3 regions of the Aliirhizobium cellulosilyticum genome follow, and region 2 is predicted to be linked to each of the others. Evidence: predicted binding sites of a transcription regulator. Region 2 holds the regulator's gene; each other region holds the start of a gene.
The links. Region 2 encodes PhoB, which activates phosphate uptake and scavenging genes when phosphate is short. Its sites were predicted from a motif close to TGTCATNNANCTGTCAT; they were not measured.
Positions count from the first base shown of each region.

Region 1: a site for PhoB is predicted at 3,654-3,670, ahead of GGE33_RS05105 (BtaA family protein). Genes of this name have one in related genera too.
Region 3: a site for PhoB is predicted at 2,152-2,168, ahead of GGE33_RS16965 (alkaline phosphatase). Genes of this name have one in related genera too.

Region 1 covers NZ_JACIGW010000001.1:1,086,481-1,092,453, forward strand. The annotation lists gene GGE33_RS05090 (lytic murein transglycosylase) at 1-624, opposite strand, end outside; gene GGE33_RS05095 (glycoside hydrolase family 25 protein) at 788-1,570, opposite strand; gene GGE33_RS05100 (class I SAM-dependent methyltransferase) at 1,702-2,319, opposite strand; gene GGE33_RS05105 (BtaA family protein) at 2,355-3,605, opposite strand; gene GGE33_RS05110 (serine hydrolase domain-containing protein) at 3,771-5,111, shown strand; gene GGE33_RS05115 (lytic transglycosylase domain-containing protein) at 5,115-5,973, opposite strand, start outside.
Region 2 covers NZ_JACIGW010000002.1:748,417-754,389, reverse strand. The annotation lists gene pstC (phosphate ABC transporter permease subunit PstC) at 1-330, shown strand, start outside; gene pstA (phosphate ABC transporter permease PstA) at 327-1,643, shown strand; gene pstB (phosphate ABC transporter ATP-binding protein PstB) at 1,656-2,471, shown strand; gene phoU (phosphate signaling complex protein PhoU) at 2,519-3,232, shown strand; gene phoB (phosphate regulon transcriptional regulator PhoB) at 3,262-3,945, shown strand; gene GGE33_RS12385 (PACE efflux transporter) at 4,016-4,450, opposite strand; gene GGE33_RS12380 (GcrA family cell cycle regulator) at 4,650-5,189, opposite strand; gene GGE33_RS12375 (aspartate aminotransferase family protein) at 5,594-5,973, shown strand, end outside.
Region 3 covers NZ_JACIGW010000003.1:548,974-554,946, reverse strand. The annotation lists gene GGE33_RS16970 (hypothetical protein) at 1-204, opposite strand, end outside; gene GGE33_RS16965 (alkaline phosphatase) at 346-2,100, opposite strand; gene GGE33_RS16960 (IclR family transcriptional regulator) at 2,288-3,046, opposite strand; gene GGE33_RS16955 (dihydrodipicolinate synthase family protein) at 3,225-4,133, opposite strand; gene GGE33_RS16950 (alpha/beta hydrolase) at 4,495-5,364, shown strand; gene GGE33_RS16945 (TonB-dependent siderophore receptor) at 5,599-5,973, shown strand, end outside.

The DNA of each region.
Region 1 (5,973 bases), on a different contig from region 2:
GCCTTGAGCGATGATGTCTTCCGGTAGCATCTGGACCTGGCCAATCTCACCAGCCCATGCACCGGTATTGGTCGACGGGTTGAGGTCGCCGTGCTGCACCATCTCGATCAGGGCGATCAGCTGCGGGCGGAAGAGTTCCGGGCGGCGGCAGTCATGGGAGAGCGTGACGAGCGCGTTGCGAGTGTTGAAATCGCCCTGGACGGCGCCGAAGTCGGTTTCCATCCCCCAGAAGGCGGTGATCACGCCTGCGGGCACGCCGAACTCGTTTTCCGCACGTGAGAAAACATCGGCGAGCTGCTTGAGTTTCTGGCGGCCGATATCGAGGCGAGCCTGGCTGACCGTGCGCTGAGAAAACTCAAGAAAAGTCTGACGGAAAACGCCCTGGGCGCGGTCACGGCTCAGAACCTTCTGGTCGATCTGCGCGCCAGCGAGGGCTTCGTCCACCGCCGAGGCCGGAATGCCCTTGGAGATTGCTTCCTGCTTCACGCCCGCGAGAAACGCGGTCAGGTCGCCACCGCAGGCAGGGGCGGGTGACGTGGAAGGCGTCTGGGCGAATGCGGGGGCGGTCAGCCCTCCGGCAATAAGGGCTGCAAGAACAAAGCTACGGCTGTCGAGAAATGACATAGGGCGATCCTGGCGATCTGTGGCGTGTACGGGGATGATCAATGTAGAAATATGTGCCGCACGTACCCGTGAGCGCGGCGGCAGCCGGCTATTTAGCGCAGTCGCATTCACATTGCCAGTGATAGGTATGGAGACAGCGCTACGATCTCACCGGGACTGACAGTCAGTCGTTTGCAGCGGCGACCCAGGTGTTCCAGTTTCTTGCGCTGCCGGAAAAGACGTTGATGTCCGTTTCACCCCTTATGCCCGGTACGACGCCGGTAGCGGTATATTGCCAGAAGGCCCATTTGCGACCGGTATAGATTTCGCCTGGATGCGCTGCCACCGAGCGGACCCAGAAGTGATAGTCGTTGAATGCGCCGACGAGGTTGTCGCGGTGGAAATCGACCGATGTGTAGATGATCGGTTTGCGGCCATAATGGGCTTCGATACGGGCCATGAAGCGCCGCATCACGTCACGCACCGTTGCTGCATCCGGCCTCAGCTTGCAGGTCGGCGAGGCGGGGTTCCATTCCATGTCCAGAACCGGCGGAAGCATGTTGGCTTCCTTTGGTACATTGGCAATGAACCAGTCGGCCTGATCTTCCGGTGTCGAACAGAAATAGTAGAAATGATAGGCGGAATGCGGGATGCCGGCGCGTGCAGCACCTTGCCAATGGGTTCTGAACGCCGGATCGATGCGGTCCTTGCCTTCGGTTCCCTTGATGAAGACGAAGGCGACGTCGGATTTCCTGACTGTCTGCCAGTCGATGTCCGTGCCGTTCCATTTCGACAGGTCGATGCCGTGGACTTCGTGCCGACCGGGGTGATCGCGGCCGAAATTCTGCGGGTCATTGTCCTTGAACTTCGTGCCGCTGATCGAGGCCGTGTCCATGAGGTCGCTGGTGGACGTGCAGGAACTGGCCAGCACGGCGGTCAGAAGAAGGGCGAGAAGCGTGCGCGGCATAAGGAATCCGGTCTGTGCTGCAGCTAAGCCGCTATCGGCCGGAATCAGGCCGCGCGGCATTCGAGCGTTCCGTTTACCATAGTGCCGCCGGGATTGCGTAAGGCGAAATGATCGGCCGGATAACGAGTGCGTCAGCCTCGCTTGCGGATCACTGCGTGCCAGGCGTAACCGCGCCCGATATCCTCGAAAGTCATGGCGGCATTGGCTGCGTCGAGCCTGGCCTGAAGGACTTCGTGAAGATTGGCCCGCGGGGTGACGTGAAAGCGGCGCAGCCAGGTTTGAAGCATGCCGCGGAACCAGCCGGGCAGGCGCTCCTGCTGGCCGAAATCGACGATGTGCAGCGAGCCTTTCGGATTGAGGGCAGCCAGTGCCGTGGTGATTGCCTCCTCCCAGGCCGGGATCATCGAGACGGCGTAGGAAATCATGATGCGGTCGAAGCCGCTGACACCGAAGTCCTGCGGGCGGAAGGTCGTGGCGTCGGCGACGATCAGGGTCGGTTGCTGTGCGTCGCCGGCCAGATTGGCGCGTGCGGTCTGCAGCATCTCGGCGGATATGTCGAGGCCATAGAGCTTCGCCGTCGGGTAATGGCGGCGGGTCAGGACCAGATTGCGGCCGGTGCCGCAGCCGACTTCCAGAATGCTTGTCCCGTCGGTCGCGTTCAGGCCTGCAATCGTTCTGTCCCGGCCGAAAAGGTAATATTTCCGCGTGAGGTCGTAGATGTGCCGCTGGTAGCGGTACATGCGGTCCATGTGGGCGGCGTGAGCTTCCGTCGTTGCGCCGGCGCTCACTGGCCGGCCTTCACGTAAATGTGGAAGCCGCCATAGATGGCGGAGCGGTCCTGCAGGTTCAGTTCGGCGGAGCGTTCGCCAAGATAGGTCCATTCCTGCCTAAGCGTATCGGAAATGCGGCCTTCGATGACGCTCTTTTCGGCGGCAGTGCGGAAGATGACCCGGGCGCCAGGAGCTGCGGTGCGGTTGATTTCGCTCCAGAGCGCATTCAGCTGATCGTCGGTCATCCAGTCCTGGGCGTCGAGCAGCACGAAACGATCGACCGAGCCGGCCGGCTTGCGCGCCAGAAGGACGGTGACGCTCTCATGGTGGACCGTGACGCGATCGGTATTCTGCCGGATCGCCTTGTAATTTTCCGCACGCAGATAATCGGGCAGGCTGCCTTCTTCCGGGCGCGGATAACGGCGTGCGAAGGCCTGCCAGGCGAAATAATTGTCATTCATCGGGAAGTGGCAGGCGAGCTTTTCAAGCCGCTCGCGCAAGACCGGTGCAATCGAGCCATTCGGTGCGAGGCTCGCGAGCTCGTCATATTGCTGGGGCGGGATGCCGAGGCCGAAGAGCGAGCTTTTGCGGCTGGTGATGAAGCGGATCAGCGGGCGGTCGAAGAGCGGTGCAATGTTGGCGTCGAAGAACTGGCGCTGTTCGCGCAGCGAGCGTGCCTCGGCAAATTCCTTCAGATCGACCCCATGGAGACGGGCGATTACGTGGCCAATGGCGATGAAGCGGCCAAGCAGGCCAGTGCGATAGATGTTTCTGTTGAAGACCTCGACGCGCCGACGACCGGTCAGTGAGCGCTTCTGCCAGTAGGCTCGCGTCTGTTCGTCCAGGTTGCGGGCGATATGGGTATCAAACGCCGAACTATTGGACTTCAGGCCGTCCATTCCGAGGTAGCGGACAACGTCGGCATGCGCCGGCAGATGTTTGAAGGCTGCAAGCTTCAGGCGGTTGAGAGCGATGTGGTGACGATTGAGATCGACAACATCTATGCTCTTCGGCGAGCGGGACAGGTAGGCCAGCATGTTGCAGCCGCCAGAGCCGATGGTGACGATCGAATGCCCTTCCGACAGTTTCATCGCGTCCATGTCGACTGCCGGGTCTTCCCAAATCTGAGGGTATACGAGGCCGGAGAAGAGGAGGCCGAACAGGCGTTCGGAAAGGCCGTGCGGCGACAGGGCCTTGTGCTGGAGGAGGGCGTCCTTGAGCTTGCGGTTGCGCTGCAAGCCACGTTCTTCGACGATATCTGCCATGACCAAATCCTGCCTCATCATGAGTTTCGAGGCGTTTAGCCGCTTCGTGCAACAGCTTCGTGACGCGCATTGTGACTTGCCTCATCGTGAACGCGTTCCGCAACAATGAGCCTTCCCCTCGGTCGCGGATTTTGCTTGCATGCCGCAGACAGAATGGAGGCGCTGGTGCTGAAGGTAATTTTTCGTCGGCTTGCGGTGTTCCTGCTCATCGTGGCGATCGGCATCGGCCTGTGGATCTATTTCATTCCGCCCAATCTGCTGCGCGTCGGCAGCGGTTATGCGGCCAAGATCGTGTGCTCCAACGTCTTCATTGCGGGGCGTGATCCCGATGTCATTCTGGAGCAGGATGTTCAGGCGCCGGGCCATCCGCTCTTGCGGTTGATGGGCATTGCGATCGACCGTGACGGTAAACGCGTCAATGCTGCCCTGCTGGGATCGATTGCGCCGAGTGAGGCAGTTTACCGCGAGGGAACGGGATGCACCGTCGGGCCGGTTGGAAGTGTTCAGTCGGCAGGCAATGCTACTAGGCCAGTTCCAGAGAGTGATCCCGAGGCGCTGTGGCCTGAAGGGGATAAAGCCGATTCGGAAGAAACGCTTGTCTCAATACTTTCAGACACTGCTTTAACCGGGCCGGGCATGCGTGCGGTGGTGATCGTCAGTCATGGCAAAATCGTTGCCGAAACCTATGGCGAAGGTTTTTCGAAAGATATGCCGCTTCTCGGTTGGTCGATGACCAAGACCGTGAATGCCGCGATCATCGGGCGACTGATGAAGGAAGGGCGCTTGTCGCTCGACGAGAAGAACCTGTTTCCGGAGTGGAGGGATGATCGGCGCGCACTGATCCGTGTTTCCGATCTCATGGGTATGGAGAGCGGACTGGCTTTCAACGAGAATTACGGCACGGTGGCCGATGTCACGCGCATGCTGTTTCTTGAGCCGGACATGGCGCGTTTCGTCGAAAGCCTGCCGCTCGAAGACGAGATCGGCTCCCGCTTCACCTATTCATCCGGGACGTCCGTGCTGCTTTCCAGGATCTGGATGGATCGCATCGGCAATCGTGATGAAGTGCTCGCCTATCCCTCGCGGGCGATCTTCGAACCGTTGGGCATGACGTCGGCGATCATGGAGAGCGATGCGGCGGGCACGTTTGTCGGCAGTTCGTATATGTATGCGACTGCCCGCGATTGGGCACGGTTCGGGCTGTTTCTGGCGCGCGACGGTGTGTGGGAGGGGGCGCGCCTGTTGCCGGAAGGCTTCGTGGCGCAGATGCATGAGGCTAACAGAAGTTCGGGCGGCCGCTATTCGAAAATGCAGACGTGGCTGCCGAAGCCTGGGGCCGGTCTGCCATCGGATGCATTCGTCATCAGCGGGCATGACGGGCAAAATGTCTTTGTCATTCCGTCAGTGGATCTGGTAATCGTGAGGTTGGGCCTAACGCCAAGATCGCAGGGCTACGATGCGAGTGTGCTAGCATCGGAAGTGGTGAAACGGGTAAACGCCGATTAGCCGTTATTTCTGCAGGACGTGGAGCATGTCCTTGCGCTTGGCATCGTAATAATAACCGCGCGCATAAAGCCGGATTGCGTTGTCGTTCTGGTTGTCGGCGACGAGCCAAGCGCCGCGGAGATATTTGATCGCGTATTTCAAGTTGGTTTCGGCATCGAGAAGGCCTTCTGGTGGTCCCTCGTAACCCATCGATTTGGCCGTCGAATACTTGATCTGCATGAGACCCCAATAACCGTTCTTGTGATAGGCCTTGGGGTCATATTTGCTTTCGCGGTGCACGACGCGGTGCACCAGCGATTCCGGTACACCATACAGGCCGGCATAACGGTGGATAAGCTTTTTCAAGTTCGAAGGGGCGTCCGTCGCGGTTTCCGGCATCGGCTCGCCTGGAGCCGGTGGGAACTCCATCCGGTTGTCGATCGCCGAAACTGCGGCGACTGCTTTCGGCTGGGCTGCGTAAGCAAGCGTAGTCGTCGGCACCTGCGGGCGCGGGATCGGAATGACCGATTGCAGCGCGACCATGTCCGGCGTCAGTTCTGGTTCGTCAAGCGCGATGGCCTGAGCTGCTGCCGGTTGGATCTGTCCCGATTGGACTGCCGGAGCGAGCGGAGGGGAAACAAGGCGGGCACCCTTGGCGGTGCTATGCGCCACTGGCTGAGCAGAGGCGACGACAACAGGCATCGATGCGGCAGTCGAGCTCGTTTGCATGGCAACGAATGGCGCCATGGTCGGAGATGACATGGCTGCGGTCTGAACGTTGGCTGCGTCCGACACAGTCGGTACGGGAACCGGGAGGCGGCTTGTCTTGACGAGCGTAACTGTGCTGTCAGGACCTCCTTCTGCGATCGCCGAAGATGCATCG
Region 2 (5,973 bases):
ACCAAATCGGAAACCATCAAGAAGGTCGTCATGCCGGCTGCTCTGCCGGGTGTTGTCGGCGCTCTCCTGATGACCGCCTCCCGTGCCATCGGTGAAACCATGATCGTGGTTCTCGCTGCCGGTGTGGCGGCCCGCATGCAGCTCAATCCATTCGAGCCGATGACGACGGTGACCGTCAAGATCGTCAGCCAGCTGACGGGCGACCTTGAATTCACCTCGCCGCAGACGCTCGTCGCCTTCGCACTGGGTATCACACTCTTCGTGATCACGCTTTGCCTCAATATCTACGCGCTCTTCATCGTGCGCAAATACCGGGAGCAGTACGAATGACCGACGTGGTTTCTTCCCCCGCCGGCGTCCTGGCGAAGCCCGCCCGTCGCGATATCGGCATCAAGCGCCGCTACGCCGCAGAACGTCGCTTCCGCGCCTATGGCATCGCCGCCCTGTCCTTCGGGCTTCTTTTTCTCGCGCTGCTTCTGTGGTCGGTCGTTTCCAAGGGATATACCGCCTTCCAGCAGACGATGATCACCGTTCCGGTCGAATTCTCCGAACAGATCATCGACAAGGATAACGAGCGCGCCACCGATCCGCAGAAGCTGGTGACGGCCAATTACCCGCTCATCGCCCGTAATGCCGTCGCCAAGGTGCTCGGCGTTGCCGAAACCGATCGTTCGGGTCTGCGCGCCGTCAACCAGATGATCTCGGACGGCGTTCGTGGCCAGCTGCGTGACATGGTTGTCGCCAACCCACAGATCATCGGCACGACCCAGACGGTCTCGCTGCTTGCCGCCGGCGATATCGACAGCGCATTCAAGGGCCAGATCGATCTCTCCGTGTCGGAAAACAACCGTAAGGTTTCCGACCAGCAGGTCGGCTGGATGAACCAGCTTGCGGAATCCGGCGCCCTCGGAAAGCACTTCAACACCGGCATTTTCGTTAACGGCAATTCCAGCCGTCCGGAAGCTGCCGGCGTCGGCGTGGCCTTGATCGGCTCCTTCTACATGATGCTGATCGTGCTCGTCCTGGCGCTGCCGATCGGCGTTGCCGCCTCGATCTATCTCGAGGAATTCGCGCCGAAGAACAAGTTCACCGACCTGATCGAGGTGAACATCAACAACCTCGCGGCCGTCCCCTCCATCGTTTATGGTCTCTTGGGTCTGGCGGTCTTCATCAACTTCATGGGCCTGCCGCGCTCGGCTTCGCTGGTCGGCGGCCTGGTCCTGACGCTGATGACGCTTCCGACGATCATCATCGCCACCCGCGCTGCATTGAAGGCGGTTCCGCCATCGATCCGTGCGGCGGCTCTCGGCCTCGGCGCCTCGAAGATGCAGACCATCTTCCATCACGTCCTGCCGCTTGCCATGCCGGGCATCCTGACCGGTACGATCATCGGCCTGGCGCATGCTCTCGGCGAAACCGCACCGCTGCTCCTGATCGGCATGGTCGCCTTCGTCGCCAACTATCCGACGACGCCGATGGATCCGTCGACAGCACTGCCGGTGCAGATCTACATGTGGGCAAACGAGGCGGAACGCGCCTTCGTCGAAAGAACTTCGGGAGCGATCATCATCCTGCTCCTGTTCCTCGTGGTCATGAATGTTGGTGCAATTCTGTTGCGTCGGCGCTTCGAACGCCGTTGGTAGGAGATCGACACAATGAATATGTTGTCAGAAGCAGCAGTTGAGAAGGCGCTGGACAAGAAGATGAATGAAGTCGCGTACAAGATGATTGGCAAGGACGTATCAGTCTATTACGGCGAGAAGCGCGCGCTTTTCGACGTGAACCTGAATGTCCGCGAAAACACGGTGACGGCGCTGATCGGCCCCTCGGGTTGCGGCAAGTCGACCTTCCTGCGCACGCTCAACCGCATGAACGACACGATCGAGGGCTGCCGCGTCACCGGCAAGATCACCCTTGATGAAGATGATATCTACGACAAGGAAATCGATGTCGTGGAACTTCGCGCCCGCGTCGGCATGGTGTTCCAGAAGCCGAACCCGTTCCCGAAGTCGATTTATGAAAACATCGCCTACGGCCCGCGCATCCATGGTCTGGCCCGCAACAAGGCGGATATGGACCAGATCGTCGAAGCCAGCCTTCAGCGCGCCGGCCTCTGGGCGGAAGTCAAGGATCGTCTTCATGAAGGCGGGACCGGTCTCTCCGGTGGTCAGCAGCAGCGTCTCTGCATCGCCCGTGCGGTTGCAGTTTCGCCGGAAGTCATCCTGATGGACGAACCCTGCTCGGCGCTCGACCCGATCGCCACCGCAAAGGTCGAGGAACTGATCCACGAACTGCGCGCCAACTATACGATCGTTATCGTCACCCACTCGATGCAGCAGGCCGCCCGCGTATCCCAGCGTACCGCCATGTTCCACCTTGGCCAGCTGGTCGAAGAGAACGACACGGACAAGATGTTCACCAATCCGGATGACCAGCGCACCCAGGATTACATCATGGGCCGCTTCGGCTGATTGGCCGTTGCCTGTTGCCCGCTGCTACGGATTTTGAGGACAAAGAGATGGTATCAAGTCATATCCTGTCGGCCTACGACGAAGAACTGAAGTATCTGCGCCGCCGCATCTCGGAAATGGGTGGCCTTGCGGAACAGATGTGCGGCGATGCCGTGCGCGCCCTGGTCAATGGTGACTCTGCCCTGGCCCAGAAGGTTATCTCCGACGACGTGATCCTGGATCACGCCGAGCGCGAGATCCAGGACAAGGCGATCGTCACTATCGCCAAGCGTCAGCCGATGGCTGCCGACCTGCGCGAAATCATCGGGACGCTGCGCATCGCAGCCGATCTGGAACGCGTCGGCGATCTCGGCAAGAACACCGCCAAGCGCGTCATTGCGGTTCAGGGCCATGGCGTTCCCCGCAAGCTCGCCCGCGGTCTGGAACACCTCTCCGATCTCGCGGCTGTACAGCTCAAGGAAGTGCTGGATGTCTATGCCAGCCGTTCGGCCGAAAAGGCAGAAGCGATCCGCCTGCGCGACGAAGAAATCGACGCCATGTACACGTCGCTTTTCCGCGAACTCCTGACCTACATGATGGAAGATCCGCGCAACATCACCACCTGCACGCATCTTCTGTTCTGCGCCAAGAACATCGAGCGTATCGGTGACCACGCGACCAACATCGCGGAAACCATCTACTACATGACGACGGGTGCTGTGCCGGAAGGCGAGCGTCCCAAGGACGATACGGCGAACACCGTCGGCGCGATTGCTGACTGATTTTGCCTGTCTGATGGAGTGTATCTAGTATGCAGCCGAGAATTGCGGTCGTGGAAGACGAGGAGGCGCTCAGCGTCCTCCTCCGTTATAATCTCGAAGCCGAAGGCTACGAGGTCGAAACCATTCTGAGAGGTGATGAGGCCGAAATCAGGCTTCAGGAGCGTGCTCCGGATCTTCTGGTTCTCGACTGGATGCTGCCAGGCGTTTCCGGCATCGAATTGTGCCGGCGCCTGCGCATGCGGCCAGAGACCGAGCGCCTGCCGATCATCATGCTGACAGCGCGCGGCGAGGAAAGCGAACGTGTTCGCGGTCTGGCGACCGGTGCCGACGACTATGTCGTCAAGCCGTTCTCGACGCCGGAACTGATGGCGCGTGTCAAGGCGATGTTGCGCCGTGCCAAGCCCGAGGTTCTCTCCAGCGTCTTGAAATGCGGTGATATCGAACTGGATCGCGAGACCCATCGCGTTCATCGCAAGAGCCGTGAAGTACGCCTTGGCCCGACCGAATTCCGTCTCCTGGAATTCCTCATGGTCTCGCCTGGCCGCGTCTTCTCGCGCTCCCAGCTTCTGGATGGCGTCTGGGGCCACGATATCTATGTCGACGAACGCACCGTCGACGTGCATGTCGGCCGCCTGCGCAAGGCGCTGAACTTCTCCAACATGCAGGATGTCATCCGCACCGTTCGCGGTGCCGGCTATTCGATGGAATCCTGATACGCGGGATAGCATCTGGAATGCAGGTTTCTCAGCCCGAGTGCGGTCATCCGCCTCGGGCTGAAGCATTTCAGGCCTTGGCTTCTTCCTGCCACTCAGGCAGCGGAAAGATCCGGTCGTAGGCCAGATTGAAGAAGAACGCATAGACCAGGTAGAACAGGGCGAACGAGATATCCATCACGAGCGCCTGCATCAGGCTCACGCCCAGATACCAAGCGATGAACGGCATGAGCACGATCAGCAGTCCGAGTTCGAACAGCACGGCATGTGCAACGCGCAGCGCCATGGTTTTCTGCGTACCGCCGCGATACGTCTGCATCAGGTGGTCGAAGCCGAGATTGTAGAGATAGTTCCAGCCGGTCGCCAGCGTTGCCGAAACGATCCCGACGACACCGATATGTTCGACCGGTATGCCGAAGACGAAAGAGGCGAGCGGTGTGAAAATCGCAAGCCCGATGATTTCGAAGCTGATTGCGTGACGAATACGGTCGCGTGTCGTGCGCATTTTATACCCCATTGGGTTATCCGGGTCGTCCCGGCATCAATGCCCATTCTGGGGGAGGTCGTCCTCACGCCTTTTCAGATAGGTGTTTGTGGCGCAGGAGGCAAGGCGCAGGCGGGCAAGGCTGCCTTGCAGAACCCGCAGCACGGCAAACAAAAAAGCGGGCCGAAGCCCGCTTGATCGTTGTTTATGGTGCCGAACTTTACGCCCGTGCAGCGCTCGGACGGCGGCGCTCGTTGACCGGCTGGTAGGCGAGCTTCGCATGGTAGGTGCAGTAAGGCGAATTATCCGGGGACTCACAGCCACAGAAGTGGAAATCGTCCGTCAGCGGATCGCCGACGGGCCACTTGCAGGTGCGTTCGGTCAATTCGGTCAGCGCCAGCTTGCGGGAAATCGGCAGGACAACGTTGGAAGCGGGACGGTAGACCAGTTCCTGCGAAGCCTCGAACTCGACCTCTTCCTTGAGCGCGGTTGCGCCGACCGGACGGGCGACCGGGCGTGCTGCCGGACGGGTGGCGAATGTCTGCTGGGGACGGGAAGTAGTTGCTGCTGGGCGCTTTGCCGTACGGTTCGTCGCGATTGTGCCGCCCGCCTTTGCGCGGCCCGGCAGGTTGAGGCGATGGACCTTGCCGATCACGGCATTGCGGCTTACGCCTCCAAGTTGTGCGGCGATCTGGCTGGCGCTCAAGCCTTCCGACCACAACCTTTTCAGTTTTTCAACGCGCTCGTCCGTCCAGTTCATGCCCGTTCTCCGCCTTTGAACGTTGGTGGCATGCAGAATCCCTCACCAATGTCGCGCGATACATCTCGCAACAGGCACTATATCTATGCTTTTGGTGACTAGTTCCGCCGCATGCAGTCTAGTAATTGATCTTTAACCTAGAGGTCCGCAGACTCCGTGACAAGAGTCCCCGGAATCGCCACGAATCGATTTCCCGGTTTTCCCCAACTTGCTTTCCGGGAGAGTCATTTTTGTCACAGCTGTCGGCAGGGTTGCGTCCTTGCAGCAAAATGCCTTGAAGCCCCAGATTTCCGTGAGTTTTATTGACATCACATGGATGAGTGGCGATAGTGCCGCGGCCGCCCCGAGGGCGGCATTTTGATTTTTTGAATATCCGCAATCGGATGCATTAGGAGTGAGCCGCCATGGCTGAATCTGCGCTTTTCGACACCTTTGCCCGGGCCCCGCTGCGCTTTGAGCGTGGCGAAGGCGTTTGGCTTGTGACGGAAAGCGGCGAGCGATATCTCGACTTCGGTGCGGGTGTCGCTGTCACGTCCTGCGGCCATGCCAATCCGCATCTGGTCGAAGCGCTGAAATCGCAGGCCGAGAAGGTCTGGCATCTGTCCAATCTTTATGAAATCCCGGAGCAGGAGCGCTTGGCGCGCCGTCTGGTCGACGCAACCTTTGCGGACAAGGCCTTCTTCACCAATTCGGGTGCGGAAGCGCTGGAATGCGCAATCAAGACGGCCCGCCGTTATCACTATTCCAAGGGGCACCCGGAAAAGTTCCATATCATCACCTTTGA
Region 3 (5,973 bases), on a different contig from region 2:
GATGTCCTTGCCATTCAGCTGCTTGACTTTTTCGGAGAATTCCAAGCCGAGGACGCTGACCTTGCCGTAAAGCTCGTCGAAGGTGATGTCGCTATTGGCACTTGCACGGCCGGCAGCGGCGAGCAGGGGCAGGCCGGACATGAGGCCGAGTGTCATGGTGAGCGCCTGGCGGCGATTGAAACGCGCCGGATTAAGCTGCTTCATGACCTTTCTCCTTCCTGAAATATTCGCTCATCGTCATGCGGGACGGCTGACAATGCAAGCCGGGCAAAACCAGGGACAGTTGAACCCGGAAAAATATGATGAGGGCACGCCACGGCGGCGTACCCTCATTGTTTTCAAGTCTTAGTTGGTCTGCTTTGCGCCAAGCGCAAAAGCTTCGGCCAGAGCCTTGTAGACGTCGCTCTGTTCCATGTAGCCACGAAAGCCTTCGGCGCCGGGGCCTTCGGCCTGCAGAACGATATCGTCAACGGCGTGAACACCGCTGTCTGCGCTCTTCGGGATGATGCCGGTTACGAGAACTGCGCCAGGAACATCCTTATAGGCTTCGTTGGCGACATATTCCTTCTTTTCGTTCTGGATGGCCGGAACGAACGGAGCATCAAGCTTCGGGCGGAAGGTTTCGTAATGGTCCGGGCCGTTATTGGCGTTGAGGAACAGGCGACGCGATACGTCGACCTTGTCCGGATAGCCGTCACCGTCCTTGTCTTCGTAGTTCGGGAAGCCGGCTTCGGCATAGGTGCCGACTTTTTCGCGCATCTCGGTGCCCGGCTTTTCGTCATCGACGGTGCCGATGATGGAAACGCCGTGGGTGTGGTCGCCGGTGACGATGATCAGCGTGTCCGGGTTCTTGGCAGCAAATTCGCGGGCAACGCCGATCGCCTTGTCGAATTCGATCGTGTCGACGACAGCGCGATCCCAATCCAGCGGATGGGACATCTTGTCGACGTTTGCCGCTTCAACCATCAGGAAGAAGCCTTCCGGGTTCTTCGACAGGTTGTCGAGAGCAACCTTGGTCATTTCGACGAGGCCCGGCTGTTCCGGGAATTTGCCGACGGTGCCCTTCTTCAGGAACTCGCGGTCAAGCGTCGTGTCCATGTTGCCGGTGTGGAACAGGCCGAGGATCTTGCCGGTGTTGGTCCCGGCAGCCGTTGCAAGTTCACTCTTGCTGGTTGCCAGCGTGTAACCGGCATCCTTGAACATGGCGATATAGTCCTTGTCGTCCTTGCGCTTCGAGCCAGCAGTTGCCTGTGGCAGGAAGTAGGCGGAACCGCCGCCGAGCAGAACGTCCGGCTTGACGTCGAACAGCATGCCGTTGATTTCGGCCTTGTCGCCGCGCTTGCGGGTATGGGCGACGACGGCAGCAGGGGTTGCGTCCTGCAGTTCGGCAGTGGAGATGATGCCGATCGACTTCTTGGTCTGGCGGCGCAGCGCTTCCGCGATGTTCTCGACCTTCGGGTCGTCCATCGAGGAAGGAGTACGGTCGGCATAAACGCCGATGGCGTTCACGGCGGTCTTGTGACCTGTCATGTAGGCCGACATCGTGTTGGCGCTGTCGGTGGCGACGGCGTCGGTGGCCGAGGTGCCGATGAAGGCTGCCGGCGGAACGTCGTCCATGTTCAGGCGGCCATTGGCCTTGCCCTCGGTCATGCCCTTGGACATGATGCGGGCAGCGGTGCGGTGAGCAACCGACAGGCCGTCGGCGATCAGGAAGATGACGTTCTTGGCCTTGGCCTGTTCCGGCGTGCCATAGACGTTCCAGGTGATGCTCTTGGTCTCGCTGCCGGCGGCAACTTCAACCTTGTAGTCGCCGGCTTTTGCAAGCGTCACGCCGCGCAGGATGACGGCCGAACCGAGGACCTTGTCCTTGTTCTTTTCTTCGGCGACGAATTCGACTTCCTTGCCGAGAGCTGCCTTGTAATCCTGGCCGTTGACGGTGATCTTGACGTCTTCCGGCTTTACGACTTTATCGAACTCGACTTTGAAATCGAACGGCGAGCCGGTCAGGATCGTCGCGCGATCGAGCGGGTAGACTTCGGCAGCCTGAGCGGCGCCGGCGAGAATGGTCGTAGCGACCAAGGCGGAAAAGAGTTTGCGCATATTCCCCTCACGGACATGTGAAAAAACGACGCCCCCTCCTAGTCCCGCCATGTGACAGTTGGATGACTTGCCCACAGCAATGATTGGTTGATGTCTCGACGCCCGGCCTCAAATTTCCGGTGGCAGTGAAATGCAGTTGCCTGGATCACCCGTCCATACCGTGGCAAGCCAAGCAGGCCAGCTCGCGTTAGGAACGGTGCCCGATCAGGGCAGAAATTTCGCTACTGACGGAATTCAACAGGCCGATGTAACGTTCGAAGTCACGATTGTTGACGATCGGCGTGAGCGTGGAGAGGCTGATGGCTGCGGCAATCTTACCCTTGTCGTCGAAGATCGGCACGGCGGTGCAGCGCACGCCTTTTACATGTTCCTGGTCGTCGATCGCATATCCCTGCTCACGAACGCTGGTAAGCTCTTTGACAAAGGCTGCTTCGCTGCCGATGGAACGCGGTGTCGCCGCCTCGTAGGAATATCCTGTCAGGATGCGGTCTCGGGTCTCCCGATCCTGAAAGGCAACCAGCACCTTGCCGATTGCCGTGCAGTGAAGCGGGAGCTGCCGACCTATCCGTGAATAAGTGATGACGGCTGCCTGCCCCTCCACCTTGTCGATATAGACGCCATGCTTTCCATCGAGGATGCCGAGATGCACCGTCTGGCCGGTCTGTTCAGAGAGGCTGACAAGAAAGCTGTTGCAGATCTTGCGGATGTCTATCGAACTGATGACAAAATTGCCGCGTTCGACCAGTTTCATCCCCAGGCGATAACGCCCGTTATCCTCATTCTGGTCGATATAACCGCGCGCCTGCATGGTCTTGAGCAGTGCATGCAGCGTGCTTTTGTTCAATCCGGTCCGGGCGCTGATGTCAGTTATCTTGATCTCCCTGTTCTGATCGTCGAACAGGTCGAGAATCTGCAATGCTCTGTCTACGGACTGGATGGTCGGCATGCTTACCCGCTGGGATGAGTACAAGCCGGTGGCCACCGGCTCGCCTAAAATTGAATGCCGTGATGTCTAGCACAGTTCCTGCTCTCTTGCAGGTGCGCGACATATGGCCCGGCTCGCAACACCGAGTCGGGCGAATGGGAACGTTTACCTCAATGGTCCCGATCTCGCCAAGGCAGGCTCAGTTGATGCCCGCATCGGTGAGCACGCGACGGACCACCGCGATCTTCTCCTCACTGAGCGGCGCTGCCGGTGGCAGCGAATAGGAGGAGATCGGCAGCCCGCAGGCTTTCATCGCTTCCTTGACCACGCCGACGAAGGGCACATCGACCTTGTAGATGCGCGGCAGCTGCAGGATGGTGCGATGGAGAGCGGTGGCCCTTGCAAGATCGCCGTCCTTGACCGCGCGATAAATGCCCGTCGAAACATTCGGCGCGAAATTTGCGCTGGCAGAAATGGCGCCGTCACCGCCCAGAAGCAGCGTATTCAACAGATGATCGTCATAGCCGCAGAAGACGCTGAATTCGGGATGCGCGCCCTTCACGATATCGACCATGTCTCGCAGATGCGCCACCGAATCGATCGTATCCTTAAGGCCGACGATATTGGGATGTGCATCGACCAGCCGCTTGACGAAGGCGGGATAGAGGTCCTGGCCTGTAAGAGCCGGGAAGTTATAGAGCAGCACCGGCAGTTCGACCGATTTGGCAATCGTCGAGAAATAAGCGAACAGGTTTTCTTCCGTCACCTTCCAGTAGTAGGGATTGATGGCCACGACGCCGTTGGCGCCGATCGACTGGGCGTGCCGGCTGAGCGTGACTGCCTCGCGCGTATTGGTGCTGCCGGTGCCGATCAGTACCGGCACCCGGCCGGCGGTGTAACCGACGACAAATTCGGCAACCGCCAGACGTTCCTCATGGGACATCTGTGAGAACTCGCCCCCGGTGCCGAGGAAGAACATGCCGTCCACGCCTGCATTGACGAGATGGTCAATGACCAGTGCCATGCCGGCCGTGTCAAAGCTGCCATCATCTTTGAAGACCGTGGGTACGGGTGGAATGATGCCGGAAAATTTCATCAACCTGGACATTAACAAACCTCCTTTTGTCAAAAGCGATATCGGAACATGCGAAATGGTTGGACGTTAGAAATTTCTCATATGTTCTATATTATAGAACGACGTTCCGATAATTTTCAGCGTAGCCGAAGTGCCACTGTCCGGCTTTGGCAAATGCCATTGCGAGGCTGTATGTCGCACCATGGGGAGATTGCGGGCACTGATCGGGTGCTGAGGGGCAGCCGTAGTCATCCTGCCCATCCGCCTTGGCGATTGAAATGACCGCTCAATACCTGTGATTTCTTGTCAAGATTTAGACCGGGTGGCTTGCAGCCATTCGATCGATCCCCTAGCGATCACTTACGTGATGCCGGATTGACTGATGGGAGAGAACATGACCGAGGGGACACAAGTCTATGCGATGTCCGGGACATGTTTTTTCGATCTGATGCCCGCAAAGGGTGGTGAACGCTATCGGATCTTCCTTTCAATTCCGACCGGCGAGCCGCCTGCGGAGGGATGGCCGCTTCTGGTGACGACCGACGGCAATGCCACCTTTCCCTTCGCGGTAGCGAGCCTTGTTACTCAGGCCCCCTATTCCACGGGAACGAATGTCGGTTGGGGCGTCGTTGTAGCCATCGGTTATCCTTCGGATGAGCCCTATAATGCGATGCGCCGAGCCTGGGATCTCGGACCTCCGCCAGTCAAATCCTATCCGCCTTATTTCGAAGGTGGTCCTCCGGTTCTGATCGGCGGCACGGGAGAATTGCTCGATTTCATCGAACACGAACTGCTGCCGAAAATCGCGGACATGGTGCGGCTCGATCCTGCGCGTCGATCGCTTTTCGGCCATTCGTTCGGCGGCCTCTTCACGCTTTTTTCGCTGTTCGAGCGGCCGGGCCTTTTCAAAAATTGGATTGCCGCCAGCCCGACCATTTATTGGGAAGGAAGCGAAATCCTCAATAATGAGGCGCGGCGACAGGATGCACCCGGTAACGCACCATTCCTGCATCTATCTGCCGGGGAGTACGAAGGCGATGAACTGGCACCGTTTCAGTACCGGAACGAGGATGCCGAGGCACGCCTCGAAAAGCGGAAAACGGAGAGGACTATATCGCTTGCCAGGGAAATGGCTGTTCGTCTGAACGGCACTGCAGACAGCATTCGCACCGAATTTGAAATTTTCCCTGGTGAGACGCACATGTCGGTGCTTGGACCTGCTGTAAACCGGGCCGTCAACATCGCATTCACAGTCAGAAAGTGATCTTTAATATCAAAGGCCTCTGGCATATGTGCCTCGGCTGAGGCGTGACAAATTTACGCCGCTTGAGAAAAAGATGACTATATACGTCATATTTTATTGATCGCTCGAAATCGAGCTTTTATAGCTGCCCCCGTGAGCTGACTTCGTCGAGAGAAACTCGCTTTCGCGCGTCTCACATCCACGATCTTTTCGGATCATTCAATTCAGTTTGTCCCTTGTCAAAAGGATCGGGCAATGACGTTCTCTCTTCACCGGTTCCACGCGCGCCATCGTCTTCTTGGTTCCACTATACTGGTTGGTGCAATGACCGTAGCTTTCGTGCCGGCCACGGCTATTGCGCAGGACGCAGCTGGTGAGGCAACTCAGCTTGCTCCGATCGTTCTCCAAAGCGGAGCAACGACAATCGGCGAAGACAACGACACGGTGGTGCCCAGGCGCACCGTTTCAGCCACCAAGACGGACACGCCTTTGGTAGAAACGCCACGCGCCATTTCGGTGGTGACACACGAGGAAATGGAGCAGCGTGCCGTCACCGACATGATCCAGGCAGCTCGCTACAGCTCGGGCGTCACCACTGGCGCGTTCGGTTACGATCCTCGTTTTGACCAG